4 regions of the Paenibacillus sp. FSL H3-0302 genome follow, and region 4 is predicted to be linked to each of the others. Evidence: riboswitches for the same ligand, from Rfam matches in the RefSeq annotation. Region 4 holds a riboswitch; each other region holds the start of a gene.
What was found. Region 4 has a riboswitch for cyclic di-AMP ahead of MHH50_RS00545 (C40 family peptidase). Riboswitches for the same ligand answer to the same signal wherever they lie in the genome.

Region 1 (4,216 bases), 1.2 Mb from region 4:
TGGATGATTTCCGTACACTTTCTATTGGAGAAAAGCTGGCAAAACAAATTCTTGATGCGCTCAAGGATGAAGAGCCAACCTCATAGCAATGGTGACAAAAGAAAAAGGGTATCAAAGCAGCGACTAAAGCGGCTTTGATGCCCTTTTTTAATTTCATTACGTCTTCACATTAGTTTAAATCAAAGAAGAAGGCTCCACCGGCTTAGGCTTCTGTGGTGGATTAAATCGATAGACGATGTAAGCGACTATGAACGGCATAATAATCGCGAAGATACCCGCGCCTACATTTACGCTCTCCTTCATAAAGATCAGCGTAGCGCCCATCAGGATGCTGTCAAACACGACGTGGCTGAACATGACAGCAATAAACCCGTAACGAAGGAAAATATAGCTGAACAGCAGCCCGATTACAGTCAGCTCAATGGGACGGGAGCTGATGGGATAGATCGGATATAACGTATGGCCAAACGCCCAAACCAGCGTGGTGATCAAGCAAGCGATAAAAGTGTTCCGGAACACCTTTTTCAGCATAGGAATTCCGAAAAAGCGATAAATGGCTTCCTCAGATAAACCAGCGAGCCATGCGACGATAGGCAGAAGCCAAGCATATCTCATGTTATAAGGAGATTGGGTGGCGTCTGTAGTAGACCAATTGTGCAAGGTAAACGATAATATGATGAACATAACCGTCTGCACCCCTAGCAGAACGAAAGCCCAGATGTATCCAGCCCGGATACTGTCCAACACATATTGTCCATAGCCGGGCTCTTTGGCGCGGGGCCAAGGGTTCATGCCTTCCTCTTTTCGCCATAAGCCATTGCCGCCCACTAAAGAAAAGTAGAGCAAGGAGGACATCAGCAGGCTGTACAAAGCATAAATGATAAACATAATGACAGAGGTAATCTGTGCTTCTAGCCCTTCGCCCGTTGATTCAGGCAGCATATTATAGGTGCTGATCATCATGATTACAAAATAGGCTGAGCTTAGGAATACTCCACGTTTAAAGGAAGTATGCTCTCTTCTAAGAATACTGTAGACGAGTGCCAGAATTCCTAAAATCAGTGTGGGTATACCGTAACCGAATAATGTTAGCTTTTCCGCTAAAGAGGTCTGTCCTTGTACGTAGGAGGTATGCCAAGCCGGTGCAGTGAATCCGGCATTAAAGCTGGATACCTGCTCTCCACTGAAATCAAAATAATAGTGCAATAAGGATTCGCCGACCTGAACAGTACTATCCGTATACACTAGCCCATGGCTTCCTGTATTCGATTCAATTTGTAGCTTGGCAGGATTTACTTCCCATTCCTGAAGCCAAGGACGAGCAAGATTCTCCTTCTGCGCTAGAGTGAGGTCAGCTCCCTTGTCCTCTTTTGCACCAACGGAAGCGATGCCTGACCCCTCTTCGGAGGTAACTTTTGCAGCCTTTGAGAAAGCGACAATCTTACCGGTATACATATTGAGGTCAACGATGATTTGCGGCTCTTGCTCCGCTGAAGGAGTAAGCGTTGCCCGAAAGACATCAAAAGGATAGTTTTGATCCAATTTTTTCTTGGTGTAGTCCTCCACAAGCTTCTCGCGAGACATATAACCATAAAAGGAAGAGTCCGTCTGGTAAAGTACATTCCATTGATCGTTTGGTGCTTCGGTGTATTTGAGCTTTTGTTCTGCGAATAATATGGCTTGGTCACGGGCTTCTGCCTTGCTAATGACGGTGGTATCTTCACCTGTAGGGCTACTAAGCAGTGAAGGGGAAATCTGAAACATAATAAATAGAATAAGACCGATAATGCCCGAGATGATGAGCCTCTTGGAGAGGGCACGTTGCTGTAAGGGCTGGCCGACGGGATTCATGTAACGCCTCCTTGTTATGTACTGACAATGTTATGTTCCATTATAGTATTAGTGCCTGGTTGGTTACAAAAAACATTATATGTTCTTTTTATGGGTAATAGAGATAGTATAGAATAGTCATGTGAATTTATACCATGAATTTTATCGTGTTCATTTCTGCACGAATGATGAGAATCGGTGTAATTGCAGGGAAAACACGGAAAAGTGATGAGAAAAGGCACTCCTTTTGATGCAGTCTCTTTAAACCGCATTTTTTCATGTGAATGAGCATTAATTGTGTCTTTGTGAATTCACTAAATAACGTATATAATTTGTATGCAATTGTATAGTAGCCGAATTTCTGGTGAAAACGGGGGAACCATAAGAAGTGATGAAAAGTGGAGTGTACACGATAAATGGCACTTTCATCAGGGGTGAATTTCGTTCTGGGAACGAATAGGGCAGCCTGCACAGTCCGAATCCGACAGCTAACCTCGTAGGCTAATTTACTGCAGGAACCAAGTCAGCATTGGTTTTCCAGTGCTTTTTTTGTTGGAATTTTTGATAAGAAGGTGAGCAAAGTGGCTTCACAGTTTCGCAGGATTTCTGAATTTAAGTTTCTGAAGCTCTCGCCGCCGCAGATACTGGTGCTTGGTTTTGCATCGATCATTCTGATAGGGGCCTTGCTGCTTATGCTGCCCATCTCAAGCACAAGCGGGAATTCCGTGGAATTTATTGATGCATTATTTACTTCAACGTCGGCAACCTGTGTTACAGGGCTTGTTGTGCTGGATACCGGAACTTCGTTCACCATTTTTGGGAAAACCGTAATTATGATTCTGATCCAGATCGGCGGCTTAGGTTTTATGACCATGGCCACTCTATTTTCACTGGTGTTAAAGCGTAAAATATCTTTGCGGGACAGGCTAATCCTACAGGAAGCCATGAATCAAGGCTCTATGGAAGGAATTGTGCGACTGATCCGGAGAGTCCTCATATATTCTCTTGTCATAGAAGGCTGTGCCGCTGTGCTGCTGTCTATTCGCTGGGCTTTTGATATGCCGTTGGGAAAAGCGATTTATTATGGCATATTTCATGCGGTGTCTATGTTTAATAATGCGGGGTTCGATATTTTTGGGGATTTTCGCAGTTTAACTGATTATGTATATGATCCGCTTGTGAATATTATTGTGATGTTTCTGATTGTCTCCGGCGGGATTGGTTTTATTGTAATGTCAGATCTGGTGGAGTTTCGGGTAACCCGCAGGCTGTCTCTACATAGTAAAGTTGTCTTGTCCACCAGCACAGGGCTGATTCTGATCGGAGCTTTGGTTATTTTTATATTTGAGTTTACTAACACTCGTACCCTGGGTTCACTGAATTTCGGCGGTAAAATATTATCGGCCTTCTTTCAATCCGTGTCTCCCCGTACGGCTGGCGCGAACACAGTAGATATTGCTGGACTTCGGCAGGCTACACAATTTTTTATAGTGATTCTTATGTTTATTGGTGCTTCTCCGGGCTCAACGGGCGGGGGGATTAAGACAACAACCTTTACGATGATGATTGGTGCTGTAATTGCTATGCTGCGTGGACGGGAAGATGTTGTGTTGTTCCGTTATCGGCTGGCTCAAGAGCGCATCTACAAGGCATTAACGATCACGCTGCTGGCTTTGTTGTTAATCGCCTCTGTGTCGATGATACTCTCTACAACTGAAGACAGTAATTTCTTGGCAATCTTGTTTGAGACGACCTCCGCCTTTGCTACGGTAGGACTGACTATGGGGCTAACTCCGGAACTGTCAGCGATCGGTAAGATTCTACTCTGTCTGACGATGTTTGCAGGTCGGCTAGGTCCACTAACCTTAGCGTATGCACTCGGTCCCAAACAGGGTAAACCACTGTATAAGTATCCGGAAGGTAAAATAATTATTGGATAGGAGTTAATTAGAAATGAAAGCACAGCAATTTGTAGTAATCGGCTTAGGTCGCTTCGGTTCAAGCCTGGCGCTTGAGCTGATGGAAATGGGCTACGAGGTGCTCGGCATTGACCACCATGAAGAACGCGTGGAGGAAATGAGCGATCAGCTGACGCATACGGTAGTAGCAGATGCTACAGATGAGGGAATTATGCGCTCGCTTGGTGTACGGAACTTTGATTGTGGGATTGTTGCGATTGGTGACAATATGGAGAGAAGCATTCTGGCGGCCATTTTGTTGAAGGAGATTGGAGTCAAGCAAGTGGTGGCTAAGGCAATCTCTATCCTTCATGGCCGCGCACTGTCGCGGCTGGGGGTTGATCGGGTTATTTTTCCGGAGCGGGATATGGGGATTCGTGTGGCACATCAGCTGGTGACGCCCAATTTGCTGGATTATATTGAACTGT
Region 2 (4,216 bases), 3.3 Mb from region 4:
CTGAACAGAAGACTCCGATGGGATGATAATAAGATCCGGAGCAAAGCTGGTTACAGCCTCTAACGGAAGGTCGTAACTAATTGTAGGAACATCCTTCAATTCAGTGGCCAGATAATCCTGAACGCCATTTGTAACTGACCATTGAGCTACTGGAGTTACACCCAGAGTTACCAAAGAGTCTTCCAAATATGAACCCAGAACGCGCTGTGGATTAGCCGGAATCGTTACTTTATGACCCATTGCATCTGTTAACGTCTTAGGTGCAGCAGGTGCCTCTGTAGATTCTGCTGTAGGCGCTGTTGTAGGCGCTGTTCCTGCATTTGATGAGCTTTCAGCATTATTATTACCACAAGCGGAAAGTATTAGCGTCATCACTATTAGTCCGCTCATCGTCACTTTCATGCTTCCTGATCTTTTTCTGTTAAGCCAAAACATTAAAAACCCTCCTATATGTAACTGCTTTGATATTCAAAGGTGACCTTTACCTCTGCTTCACTTTTAAATGATATTGATTCTCATTCTCTGTGTCAACATATAAATTTCAAATTCTGTGGATTTGCAACAATTTCCTTCATATAAAATACAAAAGAGGTTATATTCCGAACGTTCCGGATATAACCTCATCTTTAATCTTCTACTTATTTATTTAAATGATACGGGACAGTCGCTACTACAACGTCCTTTTGATTCATTAGATACGAGCGGATTAAAAAGCTGGTCTGATTATGAAGCACGGCTTGCCACCAATGTTTGGTAATAAACTGTGGAATCAGAATCGTGATGTGATCCGTCGCAGCGGTCTTCCACTCTACCGTATCGATAAACTTCACTAACGGACGAATGATACTACGATATCTGGAACGAAGTACAATCAGGCGTACACCTGGATTCCATTCCTCCCACCGTTGCTCCATCTTATGAATGTCTTCTTCATCAAAGCCTACATACACAGCAACAACATTATCTGTTAGAGACTTCGCATAGCTGATGGAATGTAATACAGCACGTGTAACCCCTGCTACAGGAACAACTACAGTACTTCCTTTAATTACAGGTTTATCCGTAGCCGGACATATACGCAGTTGATCCGCAGTGTTCAAATAGTGCTTATGAATACGGTGGAACACGAACATTACAGCAGGTAAGAAAATGAATGCCATCCATACGCTCGAGAATTTAGTAATGATAAATATAAGCGTAATCGTCAATGTAGTCAGCATACCGATGGTATTTACTACAAATCTTTTCACCCATCCAGCGGGTCTTGTTTTGATCCAATGCACCATCATCCCCAGTTGGGATAAGGTAAAAGGAATGAACACGCCTACCGCATATAGTGGAATCAAACCTTCCGTATTCCCATGGAATGCAGTCACAAGTATGATAGACATAACTCCTAGAAAAATAATGCCGTTTGAGAAGCCAAGGCGGTCACCACGGACCATAAATGCATGTGGCAGATATTTATCTTTTGCAAACATAAAGGCAAGCAGCGGAAACGCTGAATATGCTGTATTAGCTGCCAAGAACAAAATCACTGCTGTAATCCCTTGAATGAAAAAGTACAATCCGCCACGGCCAAAGGTCGATTCAGCGATCTGAGAGACAACCGTAGCCTTTTCATCTGGCACAATCCCATACCAATACGCCAGCACAGTGATTCCGGTAAACATAAAGCCAAGGATAAGTCCCATGATCATTAGCGTCTTGGCTGCATTCTTCTCAGCGGGTGCTTTAAAGTTTGGGATCGCATTAGATACGGCCTCAACCCCCGTTAGGGCTGAACAACCAGAGCTAAACGCTTTTAATAGTAGAAACAAACTTACATTAGATACGGCGCTGCCTATTTCAGGAACATTCGCATGCGCGCCACCCATTGCATATTTAACGATACCGGAGATAATCAGAACAACAATCGAAACCACAAACAAATACACTGGAATTGCGATAAATGAAGCCGATTCAGTCACTCCGCGAAGATTAATGATTGTTAATAAAACGATAACAGATACAGCGATGAGAACAGTATGATTATGAAGACTTGGAAAAGCCGATGTGATCGCATCCGTCCCTGCCGAGGCACTAACCGCTACGGTAAGAATGTAATCCACCAATAATGAACCCCCAGCGAGCAGCCCTGTCGGAATACCAAGATTACTCTTGGCTACGATATAAGCTCCGCCTCCTTGCGGATAAGCAAAAATCGTCTGCCGATAGGATAAAATCAGGATGGCCAGCAGGCCCAATACGGCTAATGCAATTGGCAGGGAATACCAGATGGCAGTAAACCCGGCAGCCACTAGTACAATCAGAATTTGTTCCGTTCCGTAGGCTACAGACGAGAGCGCATCAGAAGACAGAACAGCCAGTGCTTTAACCTTGGATAACTTTTCATGATCGAGTTCATTCGACTTCATCGGACGTCCGATCAATAGTCGTTTTACCTTGCTTACCATGGTGGATACAGTTCCTTTCTTTGGGAGCTGAAACGGAATTTCCGTGCGCTGTTTTCATCGGTGGATTTCATAAATGCAGACACAAAAATAAGCATACGGAAATGATCCGCATGCTTATGCATGGTCATTTTCCCACCTTGCTTACGAGGTTAGCTGGCGGATTCGGGCTGTGGTTATAGCCCTACGGTAGAGGTCTGTTCGACCCGGTTCCGATTCACCCCATTGGCATGAATGCCAAGTTTGGTTCCCCCGTTTTTCCTAAGAAAATTCAGCGCATATTCAACTTCTCACAAGGTCTAATATTAGTCTACAAAGTGCCTACAGTAAAGCGTTGAAAAAAATGAAAAAAGAATGAAAAAACATCCAATAAGCTCAAATATAGCGTCTTATTGGATGCTCTCTTTCATTATCTTCAATTATCCCTCTAGCCCGTGATTTTAATACCTTTTCAGCTTTTTTGTACCTTCCAAAGTAAAAACTAAAATCCTAAGCTCTCCTCAGCATCTACTTCAATCACTTCTTCTTCCCTACGTCCATACCAAAGAAGGAGACTTATTAGAGCAAACGCTATTAAAGCTAACAAAGGAATCGTTATAAATCCGAAGTAGTTCAAGTAATCTTTATTACAAGGAACACCAACTGTACAAGGTAGAACTTTACTTAACGCTGGAATCTTCTGTTCCGCATAATGATAGATTGAGATACTGCCACCAATCAAACTTAATGGAAGCACATAAGGAATGATGCGCTTATCTCCACGGAAAGTGGCAATTCCCAATAAAAATAACTGCGGATACATAAAAATCCGCTGAAACCAGCAAAGCTTACAAGGTTCATACTTCAAGACTTCACTTAAATACAAGCTACCAGCTACAGCAACCAAAGAGACGAACCAGGCCAGATAGAGGCAGTTACGCTTGCAAAAAGATAGGAATTTTGTCACTTTGCCTCCACTGCTTTTGCGGCGGTGTTAATTTCAGATGTAATCGCTTCAATATCGAAAGGTTCAGCCGTTTTCACTCCATTAATGTAGAGCGAAGGCGTAGTTGTCACGCCTGCGTCAGTTGCCAACTGAATGTCTTTCTTCAGCTCATCTGCATAAGTTTTCTCTTGGATGTCTTTACGCAACAGATCATAATCGATCGCTAATTTCTCTTTTTCAGCAAGGCTTACCAAGAAATCCTCAGTGGCCCATTCCACGCTCTCATCCCCTTGCTGCGCATACACAGCATCATAGAACTTCCAGAATTCATCCTTATTCTGATGGTATACAGACAATGCAGCTAGTGAAGCTGTCTCAGAGTCAGGACCAACAAAAGCCATATTTACAAAGTAAAGAGCTGCTTTTCCCTCGTTGACAAAATCTTGAACAATTTTCGGTTTCATGGAGCCAGCAAATTGGGAACAAGCTGGACATTTGAAATCACCAAATTCAACAAGCTTAACAGGTGCATCCTCATTACCAATCCTAGGTAGCTCACTGTAATTGAATTCTACCGGTTCTCCTGTAGAGACATTCTTTGCTGCATCTTTCGAAGCTAACATAAACAATCCAACAAAAATGATAACTACTACAGCTATTGAACTAATAACTAAAATTCTCGTTTTCTGCTTCTGTTGCTCCTGTTCTACCCGTCGTTTCTCTTGTTTGCTCAACTGGGGAACATTTGGACTTTTTTTAGGTTTACTCAAGGAGAATTCCTTTCTGTCCTCTAGGGACTAATGTAGTTTTTATCATATACATTTAAAATTATATAATT
Region 3 (4,216 bases), 2.4 Mb from region 4:
ACGGCTGCGGTCTTCACTTATTATCCAGGAGACAGACTGTTTATAATGGCAGCAACCGGACTTTCCCAGGTACTCTATGGGGAGAATGGCTTCAAGGCAACTCCAGCTATTCAGAAAATCCTTGATGAAGGTAAAGGGTTCCAGGAAGTATCCATGGAAGTCCTGAAAGAATATGCCGGAGACCGGATATTCCTCTTGACTCCAGTGGCAGAAGAAGCAAAACAATCCACAGAGAATCTATTAAAGAGCCCTATCTGGAAGAGCCTTCCTGCCGTCAAGAACGGATATGTCTATACACAAGACATCATGAAGACTTCAAGTGATGCGACAACAAGAGAATGGCTGCTTGGGGAAATTCCACAGCTATTGAATATGAAATAACCTTCTGTGATGAAGAGTTTAACTCAAGGCTGATAAAAAACTGCAAGAAGCATGTCAACAGCTGTTGATATGCTTCTTTTTTTTATATACAATGAATTCATTGATAATCATTCTCACCAAATGAACGGAGGCTGAACCCATGCTGCATACATCATCGTCCTGCCCCCCACTCCACTCTCTGCTATTTCAGCTAAACGAGGCCGAACTGATGATTCAAGCTGCCGATTCAAGCTCTATAACGCGTACAACCCAGGACTATACCCTTCTCATATTTACTGGAGGGAACGGACAATTGAACCTCGATGATCAAAGCGTGATACTAAGTACGGATAAATGTTATCTACTATCTCCTGGAATCTCCTATAGTACGGACAACCAGGAGCTGACGTTGTATTATTACCTCATCACCTTTACAGCAATTTATACAACCGAGCATCCTAAACGATATTCTGGAGAGCTGCTTTCCGGCAGACGGGAGTTAATTGTGCACCCGTTCACCAAGGTAATCCGACTAGTCGAAGACCTGCTCATGAACAGGAATAACACCGATGATGTACAACAATTCAAGCGACAATTAAAATTCCAAGAATTGCTGCTGCTACTTTTTGAGCATAATTACCCTTCCAAACACCTGCCAAGTCCTACGGAATCCGTAGAAAAGACCATAACATTCATTCAGGAGCATTATACAGAGAGTATCACCGTGAAGCAGTTAGCTGAACTGGCGGGAATATCAATCTGGCAATATACACCGATCTTTCAGCAGCTTACGGGTAAAAAGCCGCTTGAATACCTGACGGATCTGCGCATTAATCATTCCAAACGATTCCTGCAGGAATCGACTGAACCACTGCGGGAAATCGCCAGACTGGTCGGCTTCTCGGACGAATACTATTTCAGCCGCCGCTTTCGGCAAAAAACCGGAGTTACACCCGGACAATATGCACATCAGAAAGGTCGTAAGCTTACCGTCAAGGATTGGACGGGTCATGAGGTGGAGATTCCAGAGCGAGCGAAACGTATTGTCTATCATGGCGAAACACTTGGCGACCTTCTCGCGTTAGGCGTAAAGCCTATCGGTGGAGATGAAGCGTTCGCCCGGAACAGCGTCTATAAACATCGGCTTAAGAAGCTCGCCAACGTCGGGTTTCCACTGGACCCGCAGTTGACCGCTTCCCTAAACCCAGATTTGATCATTTTGGCAAATAGTGATGAAAGAGCCTACAGAGCAGTTTCTGGTATCGCTCCGACACTCACCTTTGATTCATTTGCATCTCTCGACAAACGAATGCGGACACTAGGCAGTTGGCTAGGTAAACAGCGCGAAGCCGAAGCATGGCTGGAGTCATTCACAATCAAAAACGCTGCCATGTGGCAGCAGCTTTACACGACAACCCTCCAAGTTGGAGAAACCGCCTCTGCTTTGGTCTATGATCATGGAGATCATCTGTATGCTATGGGAATGTCCGGATTCTCCACTGCGCTTTATGCCCCATGTGGATTACAACCGACTGAAGAGATCCAGGCCATATTGGACGAAGAGTTAGGGTTCGCCGAAGTTGATCCAACACGACTGCCTGCCTACGCCGGAGATCATATCTTCATGTTCATTCCGGAACGCAAAGACTCGCGAGCTGCGATGGAACGATTACTAGACAGTTCACTTTGGAACAATCTCCCGGCAGTACGTCAGGGACATGTTTATCTGCTCGACGGAAGCAAATGGAACTCTAGTGATGCGTTAACCCGGGAGAAGCTGCTAACGCTGTTGCCTAAACTACTCGGCGGAAGTAGCGCTAGCAATTGAAAGTGAATCTAGGATTCTCTTTTGACTTTTCAAAACTTGATAGGGTATACTTTATCTACGCTTAATTTCCAACTTTTACAGTTGAAAAGCGGGGGAACCAGTTAATTGGGGCGAATCATTGAGCATTAGAATGTAGGGTACCATCTTACCCGAGTCCGTCAGCTAACCTCGTCAGCAGTGGATGGGTCTGCTTTTCATGTTATTTACATAACCAGAGACCCTTGCTAAGGGTCTCTTTTTGTGCTTTTTTGGACCCTGCTGGCAGTAGATTGGCCTTTGACACTAAGGCTCCCTCATTTCTCACACTACGAGACAAAGGAGAGATGTACGTGCAAAAGGTAAAGTACTTCACGGATATTAACAAAATAGCTATGTTGTCTGAGCTGGAAAAAGAGAATCTGAAAGAAATTACGGACAAATTTGTTTTTCGTGTAAATGACTACTATCTGTCTTTGATTAACTGGGATGATCCAAATGATCCCATCCGTAAGCTGGTTATTCCTAACGAAGGTGAACTGCTGGAGTATGGGCGCTGGGACGCCTCCGATGAGGACACGAATTATGTGGTACCTGGTTGTCAGCACAAGTATAGAACAACTGCACTACTGATTGTATCCGAGGTCTGCGGGGCTTATTGCCGCTACTGTTTCCGTAAGCGTCTGTTCCGAAATGACGTGAAAGAGGCGATGGCTGATGTCTCTCCAGGCTTGGAGTATATCGCAAATAATCCGGAGATTAACAACGTACTTCTTACGGGCGGGGACAGTTTAATTCTCTCCACACCGAAGCTAAGATCCATTATTGAAAATCTAAGAAGCATTGAGCATGTTAAGATCATTAGACTGGGTTCCAAAATTCCCGTATTTAATCCGATGCGGATCTCTGAAGACGAAGAACTGCTGGAGCTGATTCGTACTTACTCTACCGAAGACAAACGAATCTATGTTATGGCGCACATCAATCATCCTCGTGAAATCACACCTGAAGCCAAAAAAGCATTTAAAGCTCTCCACAACGCAGGGGCAATTGTCGTAAATCAGACCCCCATCCTCAAAGGCATCAACGATGATCCCGTTATTTTAGGGGAACTACTGGACCGGCTTTCATGGGCTGGCGTTACACCCTACTACTTCTTTGTGAACCGGCCCGTAGCCGGAAACCGGGATTTCGTATTACCGCTCGAGCAAGTCTATCAAATTGTAGAAGAAGCCAAAGCCAGAACCTCAGGACTTGGCAAAAGAGTACGCTTATCCATGAGCCACACCTCAGGAAAAATAGAAATTCTCGCCATTGATAACGGAAAAGCCTATCTCAAATACCATCAATCCAGAGATCAGGAATACGGAAAATTTATGATTCTAGATTGTCCAAAGGACGCCGAATGGTTCGATGACCTGCCTGGGAATGAGCAATATTGGACCCCACCTGTGAAAAAAAACGATGCTATTATTTCTGTTAATGATTTATCAGGCGAGCCTGCGGATTTAATCTGTAAATAGATTTAATCGACTCTGTCATAGGATATTTCTTCATCACCAACAACAAAACTCCTCCCTCCCAAAATTAGCCCGAAAAAATCTATGATATAATCACGCTGTAACACGAAATGGACTAATGGGTGGGAATGCACACATGAAATTGGAACGATTGATTTCTATGATCTACAAGCTATTGAACCACGAAGTTTTATCTGCCTCCAAGCTGGCTGAAGAGTTTCAGGTTTCCCAGCGAACAATCTATAGAGATATCGATGTGATTTGTGCCGCTGGCATCCCGGTCGTATCGTATCAGGGTACTAAAGGTGGATATGGCATCATGGACGGATATAAAATGGATAAAAGCCTGCTCCGTTCGTATGATATCACTTCTCTGATTACTGTACTGAACAGTCTTTCTTCCGTGTTTGAAGATGAACATACGCAAGGAACCATTGAACGGCTGCAAACGATTGGAACGGAGCCACAGACCTCTAGTCTCGCGGTGGATCTTGAAACCCGGCGTACGGATCCTGACGCACTTCCTCTTTTA
Region 4 (4,216 bases):
ACTGTGCGAATCCGCACAAAACCTCTTGTTCATTTAATATGGAGATATATTGTTCCTCCCGGAGCTGCGGATCGCCAAACTCGATGCCAAGAGCCTGCATCTGCTCCCACGGCATCCAGCCATAAATATTATATGGGGGCGTATAGCTCCACTTACAAATAGCTTCTCCGTGAATTGCCTCCATAGGAACAACATGAAAAGTTACCGAGGGATTTATCATAAAGTCAACGATCTCCTTTCACGAGGACATTGCTATATTACTAATTATATACAAAATGGGGGAGGTTCGACTCAGAAACTTTATATGAGAGGAATGTTTTACAAATTATGAGAGGGGTAAATAAGTAATAAGACAAAAAAACAAGCTCTCCTCCAAGAGTTACCTTGGAAAAGAGCCTATGTACGTTACTTATTGAACATCATCATTGTCTTCCGATTCAGCAGCAACCGATTGGTAAGCGTCTGTGCTCATAATGCGCTTAGCACCAACGTAGCGTTTCACGTAGTAGCTATCACTCAGAGAGCTAATCGTAACACCGCGTGAGGTAGAAGCGTGTGCGAACTTACCTTCACCGACATAAATGCCGACATGGGAGACACCTTTGCCACTTGTATTGAAGAATACAAGATCTCCGGCTCTTATATCATCACGGGAGATTGCTGTGCCCATTTGATATTGGGAACCTGATTGGTGTGGAAGGTTAATGCCAATCTTATCAAACACATACATTGTAAATCCGGAGCAATCAAATCCGTTAGTGGATATACCGCCGGATACGTATTTAGTACCGATGGCCTTGTCAATCACTTTATCCATTTTGGAATCTGCGAAAGCGCTTCCTGCTCCGATGGTGAGGATGATGGAAAAGCTTAGTACTGCTGCTGCTAACTTCTTCTTCAAAAGTGTATACCCCTTCCAAATGCCTACGAGGTTAGCTTAAGGGTTCGGTTGAAGGTCCCCTATGACCCCTCTATATAATGGAGGTCAATTCACCCAAAGTTGGTTCCCCCGTTTTCCTAATAGTTAGGAAACTCGGCTCATACTGTTGATTAGGATTAGCTTGTAATCAATACATGACAAAACCTTTGTAAATAACAACTTAATGATTACAAAAATGTTACTAAAATCTCACTGCGCTAATTGTAACAAACAGAAAGCCGCTTGGCAATCGTTTTTAACATATTAATGCAGAAAAATTGGCATTTTTACGGTAGAAAGGCATATGTAAGCGTTAATAATGACCTAATTTTTAATATAATTGCAATTTTTATCAAATAAACGTGTTTCAATTGGGCTCTATTAGTGTAAAAATATATTATGGAAAAAAGAAAAACCCGAATTTGATTACGGGAATAATCAGATTCAGGTTCATATAGTTGTAATTATGAGGTTATAGTTGTGAGGAAGGTTTCAATCGAAGGCTACAGCTTGATAAGCTGAAGTACTCATTACTCTTTTAGCGCCAACATAACGATTGGCCCAGTAGGCCTGACTGAGTGAAGTGATGGTCACTCCACGCGAAGAGGACGATTGTGCGAATTTTCCGTTTCCAACATAAATGCCGACATGGGATACTCCATTGCCAAGTGTGTTAAAGAACACTAGATCACCAGAACGCAGATTGCTTTTGGATACAGCAGTTCCAACGCTATATTGAGCTTTTGATGTACGAGGTAAAGTAAGACCCACATTCTTGAATACATATTTTGTAAATCCAGAGCAATCAAATCCGGCAGTGCTTGTACCTCCGGTTTTATAGGCAACTCCAATAGTCTTTGAGATTACAGTGTCCATCTTAGAGTCGGCAAAGGCGCTTCCTCCACCAATAGATAATGCCATTACAAGTCCTAGCGCCGCAGCGACGCATTTTTTTCTTAAATTATGTCTTTTCAAAAGATGTACTCCTTCCAAGGCCTGCGAGGTTAGCTTAAGGGTTCGGTAGAAGATTCCCTATGATCCCTGTAAAGCGAGATCAATTCACCCAAAATATGGTTCCCCCACTTCCCGGTGCAAAGGAATTAGGCGTGTTAAGCACCAAGAGAATGACGTTTCGACAGTTACACTTACGATAAATACATTTAGTTATGTAGGAATCGTTTCAATTGATTACAAAATTGTTACTAATAGCACAGGACTTATTGTAACAGAGCTTTTATGATTTTGCAAATACTCTTAAGTTATCCGTAATGAGAAAAAGTCCCAGCTCCTGAATACAGGAATTGGGACCTTTTTATTATGTCAAATAAGGTTAATTTATTGTGGAAATGCTTTGCTACACCATAGATGATATTGTGCAGAGATTCCCCACATTTTTAAGAGCGTAGAAGGTAGTGGTGAGATTTGCCGTATTATAAGTGCCGGCAGGCCGGGACAGAACAGACCCGTCAGTCCGCACACTAGCAGTAAGAGCAAGCCTCCCGCACCAAGTACAATGGAAACACCTATAGCAGGAATCAGTGACCGCAAGCAGATGAACAGTGAGGAGAACATTCCTGTACCGCCGGTGTAACCAAACTGCATATATAGAAGAAACAGGCGCACGATAAAAATATATATAAGCCATGCCAATACGTATGGTACTAAATGAAGTAACAAAGTGTAGTTAAACAAAGAGGATAAGAACAGCCCGTACATTTTTGGAGCAAGCCAGTAAAGCGGCAGCAGGGTCAGCACCCATTCGATTAGGCTAAAGACTAAGACAGGTAGTCCATAGATCTTCATGCCGGGGAAAAAGAACAGCCCGCGCTCGCCCTTTCGCTCCTGGTGCAGCTCATGCAGCAATCCTGCCCTTATGAAAGGAGAAAGCAGAAGTCGCAAGACAACAAGTCCTAGAAGCATCCATAACCAAGTGCGTATCGTAGGGTCAGTATTCAAGCTGAACTGTCCCTCGATATAATACAACAGTCTGCCCATACCGCTGCCGCCGGCGTCTTTATCTGGATAGCGCAGTAGAATTGGAATAATAGCAGATCGGATGAAACCATACATAAAGTAGCCCCAGAGCAGTCGGTAGATGAAGAGCAGAATTAAAATATAAAATTGCTCCTTCATGCTTTGCCAGCCGCGGGTTATCGATGTTCTCACAATCATTCACCTCACCAGACAAGAGTTCCGAGCACGGTTTCAAGTAGTTTAGTTACACTTAACGTCCAGCGAGAGAGCGTCTTGGGCTCTATTTCCGCCAGCCTAAAGTTGTTTAAATGTTTGCTCTCCAATAAGATGGAATGCTCAGGGTCAATCTCAGCAGAGAGAAGAGGCTTATCGCTTAACAATTGAAACGTAGTCTCTGCTCCTTCACCGTTCCAGACCCGCTGCACCGAAGAGCTGTCGGCGAATGTGAATTTCACGGGAACATCAACGTAATGGCTCCCTTTATTTGAAATCTTCACTAATGATTCGTAGCTTTGAGCATCGCCGTTGTTATTTTTTTTAAAAGTAATCGTATCTACTGAGAAGTCAGGCGCACCATCACCATAAATGTAATCATCGAAATAGGCCTGCCATGATTTTTTGGTTACCTTCTCAACGACTTTCTGAAAATCTGACGTAGCGGGATGCTGGAAACGGAACTTACGAGCGTAGGAGGACATGATGTTGTTCATTGCTTTGGTACCTACCTGGCGTTCGATATCTTTAAGTACAAGCTTGCCGCGGATATAAACATTTCGGCTATAGGAATCCGCCCCTGCATATTTCCACGTTTCCAGATTTAACGGCTCAGGTATAGTTACCAGGCTGGCCTGTAAAGGCAAATTAGACTTGATACCGTATTCTTGTTCCATAAGTCTGTCTTCGGCATAGGAAGTAAAGCTTTCATCCAGCCAGGCCTCCTCGAATTCATTGCTGGCTACCATACCGTAGAAGTATTGATGGCCGATCTCATGAATGACGGTTCTTTCAAGTGAGGTATCTGGAGAAGAATCCGCGGCCCCAAAGGCTGTAATAAGGGTAGGATATTCCATTCCTCCCGCGCCGTTTCCCTCCTTAGGTGGGACGATAATAGACAGCGTAGAGTAGGGATAAGGGCCATACCATTTGCTGAAGTAGGTCAGGGCAGCCTTGGCAGCTTGAAGGTAACGCTCTTGTAAGTCTTTGTGCAGTGGGTCGAGATACACCTTAATTCGTACTCCAGGCACTTCCGGCGTAGAGAAAGCTTCCTCTGCTACTGTAAAATCAGGGGATGCAGCCCAAGCGAAGTCGTGGACATCATCGGCG

Region 1: linked by a shared signal. The riboswitch ahead of MHH50_RS25795 (TrkH family potassium uptake protein) and the one ahead of MHH50_RS00545 (C40 family peptidase) in region 4 are both predicted to bind cyclic di-AMP.
Region 2: linked by a shared signal. The riboswitch ahead of MHH50_RS16550 (APC family permease) and the one ahead of MHH50_RS00545 (C40 family peptidase) in region 4 are both predicted to bind cyclic di-AMP.
Region 3: linked by a shared signal. The riboswitch ahead of MHH50_RS11120 (KamA family radical SAM protein) and the one ahead of MHH50_RS00545 (C40 family peptidase) in region 4 are both predicted to bind cyclic di-AMP.

The regions. Positions count from the first base shown of each region.
Region 1 covers NZ_CP150284.1:5,803,628-5,807,843, reverse strand. The annotation lists gene uvrC (excinuclease ABC subunit UvrC) at 1-86, shown strand, start outside; gene MHH50_RS25800 (CPBP family intramembrane glutamic endopeptidase) at 175-1,851, opposite strand; cyclic di-AMP (ydaO/yuaA leader) riboswitch at 2,172-2,347, shown strand; gene MHH50_RS25795 (TrkH family potassium uptake protein) at 2,412-3,770, shown strand; gene MHH50_RS25790 (TrkA family potassium uptake protein) at 3,784-4,216, shown strand, end outside.
Region 2 covers NZ_CP150284.1:3,743,844-3,748,059, forward strand. The annotation lists gene MHH50_RS16545 (iron-hydroxamate ABC transporter substrate-binding protein) at 1-435, opposite strand, end outside; gene MHH50_RS16550 (APC family permease) at 639-2,456, opposite strand; cyclic di-AMP (ydaO/yuaA leader) riboswitch at 2,581-2,740, opposite strand; gene MHH50_RS16555 (disulfide oxidoreductase) at 2,935-3,399, opposite strand; gene MHH50_RS16560 (DsbA family protein) at 3,396-4,112, opposite strand.
Region 3 covers NZ_CP150284.1:2,551,686-2,555,901, reverse strand. The annotation lists gene MHH50_RS11130 (ABC transporter substrate-binding protein) at 1-381, shown strand, start outside; gene MHH50_RS11125 (AraC family transcriptional regulator) at 521-2,188, shown strand; cyclic di-AMP (ydaO/yuaA leader) riboswitch at 2,237-2,378, shown strand; gene MHH50_RS11120 (KamA family radical SAM protein) at 2,518-3,687, shown strand; gene MHH50_RS11115 (YafY family protein) at 3,821-4,216, shown strand, end outside.
Region 4 covers NZ_CP150284.1:112,981-117,196, forward strand. The annotation lists gene MHH50_RS00535 (GNAT family N-acetyltransferase) at 1-220, opposite strand, end outside; gene MHH50_RS00540 (C40 family peptidase) at 410-862, opposite strand; cyclic di-AMP (ydaO/yuaA leader) riboswitch at 907-1,049, opposite strand; gene MHH50_RS00545 (C40 family peptidase) at 1,412-1,840, opposite strand; cyclic di-AMP (ydaO/yuaA leader) riboswitch at 1,898-2,036, opposite strand; gene MHH50_RS00550 (hypothetical protein) at 2,255-3,085, opposite strand; gene MHH50_RS00555 (M1 family metallopeptidase) at 3,097-4,216, opposite strand, start outside.